2 regions of the Shewanella sp. FJAT-51649 genome follow, and region 2 is predicted to be linked to the other one. Evidence: riboswitches for the same ligand, from Rfam matches in the RefSeq annotation. Region 2 holds a riboswitch; the other holds the start of a gene.
What was found. A riboswitch is a leader RNA that binds a small molecule or an ion and turns the genes downstream of it on or off. The one in region 2 is predicted to bind lysine.

Region 1 (2,201 bases), 860 kb from region 2:
GTATTAGTTGCCGATAACAGTGCCTATGAAGCGCATTTAGCCGAAAACGTGGCTAAATTGCTGGTGGACTTAGCACCAAACTACAGCCATATCCTGGCTGCAGCATCGAGCGCTGGCAAAGATACGCTACCGCGTGTGGCGGCCTTGTTAGACGTTGCGCAAATTTCTGAAGTGATTGGCGTGGTGAGCAGTGATACTTTTGTTCGCCCTATTTACGCAGGTAACGCTTTAGCGACAGTACAAAGTCATGACGCGATTAAAGTAATGACAGTCCGTGCCAGTGCCTTCGATGCAGCGGCGCAGGGCAACAGTGCTGCCGTGACGACTTTAGATAAAGTGTTTGAAGCCAAGACCCAGTTTGTGTCTCAATCATTGACTGTTTCTGCGCGTCCAGAGTTAGGTAATGCGGGCATTATCGTTTCTGGTGGCCGTGGTATGGGTAGCGGTGAAAACTTCGGTATGTTAGAGCAACTGGCGGACAAACTCGGTGCCGCGGTTGGGGCTTCACGCGCCGCGGTTGACGCAGGCTTCGTGCCTAACGATCTGCAAGTGGGTCAAACCGGTAAGATTGTGGCGCCAAATCTCTACATCGCCGTGGGGATTTCGGGCGCGATTCAGCATTTAGCAGGGATGAAAGACGCTAAGGTGATTGTGGCTATCAACAAAGATCCTGAAGCGCCAATCTTCCAAGTGGCCGATTATGGTCTCGAAGCCGACCTGTTCGACGCCGTTCCAGAGTTGATTTCAACTCTAGGTTGATTTTATCCGTGATCTAAGTCAAAGTAAGCGGCTTTGCGGTGGCAACTGCTTAGCCGCTTATGTTTTTATGTGCCTCACGCCCGTGCATGGGCGTTCTTAGAAGTAGAGGCGCACCAAATATCAGTAGTGATCAGTAGGGTGATTCCGTTTATCGTTCACGAAAGGATTTGGTGCCGAAGTGGTTTGATTTATCACGATCAACTGCTGGGGTTGTGCCGAATAGGTACAACACTGCCATAGTATTTTCTGATACGGATATTAGGAATAGTTACTATGGAGCGCTACTGATAGGACAGGTGATCTTGGGTATCTATTGCCTTTTCCCACCAGTTCAGTCGCCCTCCATTCGTATTTTGACGAAGAAATAATCAATGACTGTAGTAAGTTACGCCGATTCGGCACTTTCTCTGCTGCCGCCTGTGGTCGCAATTGTGTTGGCGATTTTCACTCGCCGCGTTCTCCTTTCCCTCGGTTTAGGTATTGTGATTGGGGTGTTATTACTCAATCAATTTTCACCTGTGGCCAGCGGTGAGTTTTTATTTAACAGTGTAAAAGGACTTTTTTGGTCAGAAGATGGCGTAAATTCTTGGAATTTATACATTCTCGGCTTTTTAATTGTATTAGGGATGATCACGGCATTAATTACCGTTAGTGGTAGTGCTAGGGCATTTGCCGATTGGGCGCGCCTGCATATTCGCAATAAACGCGATGCCAAATTGCTGACCATGTTTTTAGGCTGTGTTGTCTTTATTGACGATTATTTCAATAGCTTAGTCGTAGGTTCCGTCGCCAGACCCGTTACCGACCGTTATTATATTTCCCGCGCTAAGTTAGCCTATTTATTAGATTCAACGGCGGCGCCGGTTTGCGTTATTTCGCCGGTATCCAGTTGGGGCGCTTATATTATCGCGCTGATCGGCGGCATATTAACCGCCCACGGTTTTGCCGATTCTGGTCATTTGAGTGTGTTTATTCAAATGATTCCTATGAATTTCTACGCTATTTTCTCTTTATTATTATTACTTTGTGTTGTATTTATGGGCTTAGATATTGGCCCTATGCGTGAGCATGAATTAAATGCGCAGCGCGGTAATTTATATGATGAGAATAAAGGATTACCGCCTGGAGCGAATGCCGATTTACCCGAAGCCGAAACGGGTAAAATCCTCGGTTTATTCTTACCTATTACTGTGCTGGTATTTGCGACCCTGTATTTTATGATCGACAGTGGTGCCCAGGTATTAGCGAAAGAAGGCATTGAATTTAATATTATTTCTGCTTTTGAAAAAACCGATGTGAGTTCATCACTATTCTTTGGTGCGCTTATTGGTTTAGCGGTTGCGCTGGTGCTTAACCTAGTGCAAGGCGTTGAAAAGTCGATGGTCATTAAAGGCGTGGTGCAGGGTGCTCGCTCTATGCTGCCTGCGATTTATATCCTGTTA
Region 2 (2,201 bases):
CTGTAATTACCGCCCATAATCCCGCTTCAACTCGCCTCAGTCCCAGCCAAAACCGTTTACTCGACCGCCAACTTCTCCGTGATATTGAATTAATCGGCAGCCCCTATCGTGCAATGGTGGGCGCATCGCCAGATTTATCCCATATGGAAAAGAGCTGGGCGGTGTTTGTCGATAGAAGCATGGCGCTGCAGTTAGGGAAAAAGTTTAATCAATATGCCATCTATATGGTGGAAAAGGGTGAGGTGAGTTTAGTGCCTTGCACCTTAGCCGGGCATGATGAAGTGTGTTTAGGCCTGTTTAATGATCACGTGCGTTTGGTTTACGAACTGCCCGATCTAGCGACCTAACTGCGAGCGTTTTTTGCTATTTTCTTATCCGGCTTTGCCTGTAAAGGGCAAGGCTCGGTCACTTCTTTTTTAATCCTTTGAATGTCTGTTCAATACCTCACCGCCATTTTTTGCTTTGGCTTTACCGCTAAATTGCTCATTGTTTTTAAAAGCGTTTATTGAATTTGTTTATGCGATGTGAAATTAGCATTGACTTCATTAGGGGTTTATTGCTACTTTTTTCGTCCCTTTCCGGCGGAAAGGAACAGAAGAGGAGCGTTAACTAGGTAGTCAGTCAGAGGAGCACAAACTCCAGCGATGATTGATGAGGGAGATTAACGCCGAGGCATAGATGTGGTTGCTGCATGTTTATGTCGGTCGCTTAGGCTGAATCCTAACGATTGTCACCTGTAATTGGTGGAGAGCTTCTGGTGACGATTGCTGTTTCCCTTCTATTGGGGTGCGTATCATTGAGCACCAGGCTCTTCGAACGAAGTTGGTTCGGAGCGTAATCATGTTAGTTAATCAATATCTTATCCTAGTTTGTGCCGTGTCTTCTGCTTCTGCGGAGGTACGATAATGTCTCTTGTTGTCGCAAAATTTGGTGGTACCTCAGTCGCCGATTACGGTGCAATGAATCGCTGCGCCGATATCGTACTGGGCAATCCCGATTGCCGTTTAGTGGTGGTTAGCGCCTCCAGTGGCGTGACTAACCTTTTGGTTGAGCTCACTCAAGAGTCGATGAACGACGATGGTCGTTTACAGCGCTTAAAGCAAATCGCGCAAATTCAATACGCTATCTTAGATAAACTGGGTCGCCCCAACGATGTAGCTGCGGTATTGGACAAGCTGTTAAGCCGTATGGCTGTATTGAGCGAAGCGCTAGCATCCCAGCGCAGCAAGGCCACCATGGATGAGTTATTGTCCCTTGGCGAGCAGTGTTCGTCGGCATTATTTGCGGCGGTATTGCGGGAAAAAGGCGCTAACTCGAGTGCCTTCGATGTGCGCCGTGTGCTGCGCACCGACAGCCATTTTGGCCGCGCCGAACCACAGGTTGAGCAAATTGCCTCTCTCTCACGTGAGCATTTACTGCCGCTGTTATCTGAACAAGTGATTGTGACTCAAGGCTTTATTGGTTCCGATGAGGCGGGACAAACCACCACGCTTGGCCGTGGCGGTAGCGACTATTCTGCGGCACTGTTAGCCGAAGCTTTAAAAGCCTCCGCGGTTGAGATTTGGACCGATGTGGCCGGGATTTACACAACTGATCCACGCCTTGCGCCAAACGCCCATCCTATAGCCGAAATCAGTTTTAACGAAGCCGCCGAAATGGCGACTTTCGGTGCTAAAGTGCTGCACCCTGCGACGATTCTGCCTGCGGTGCGCCAACAAATTCAAGTGTTTGTCGGCTCAAGTAAGGAGCCTGAAAAGGGCGGCACTTGGATCCGTCATCAGGTTGAAGATGCGCCCGTGTTTCGCGCGGTTGCGTTGCGCCGCGACCAAACGCTACTCAATTTACACAGCCTGCAAATGCTGCATGCTCAGGGCTTCTTGGCTGAAACCTTTGCCACCTTGGCAAGACATAAGATCAGTGTGGACTTGATCACCACCTCCGAAGTTAACGTATCGCTTACCCTAGATAAAACTGGCTCTGATTCGAGCGGCCAGGGGCTATTGAGCGAAGCGCTGTTGCAGGAATTATCACAGCATTGCCGCGTGCGTGTTGAAGATGGTTTAGCACTGGTGGCGATTATCGGTAACCGCATTGCCACCACAGCGGGCATTTGCCGCCGGGTGTTTGAAGTGCTCGAACCCCACAATGTGCGTATGATCTGTCAAGGCGCCAGCCCGCATAACTTGTGCGTATTGGTTGCC

Region 1: it holds a riboswitch for lysine, as region 2 does, so the genes downstream of both, K0H59_RS07340 (Na+/H+ antiporter NhaC family protein) here and lysC (lysine-sensitive aspartokinase 3) in region 2, are expected to answer to the same signal.

Annotation. Positions count from the first base shown of each region.
Region 1 covers NZ_CP080411.1:1,610,449-1,612,649, forward strand. The annotation lists gene K0H59_RS07335 (electron transfer flavoprotein subunit alpha/FixB family protein) at 1-759, shown strand, start outside; lysine riboswitch at 855-1,051, shown strand; gene K0H59_RS07340 (Na+/H+ antiporter NhaC family protein) at 1,131-2,201, shown strand, end outside.
Region 2 covers NZ_CP080411.1:752,662-754,862, forward strand. The annotation lists gene K0H59_RS03290 (DUF3293 domain-containing protein) at 1-347, shown strand, start outside; lysine riboswitch at 588-762, shown strand; gene lysC (lysine-sensitive aspartokinase 3) at 906-2,201, shown strand, end outside.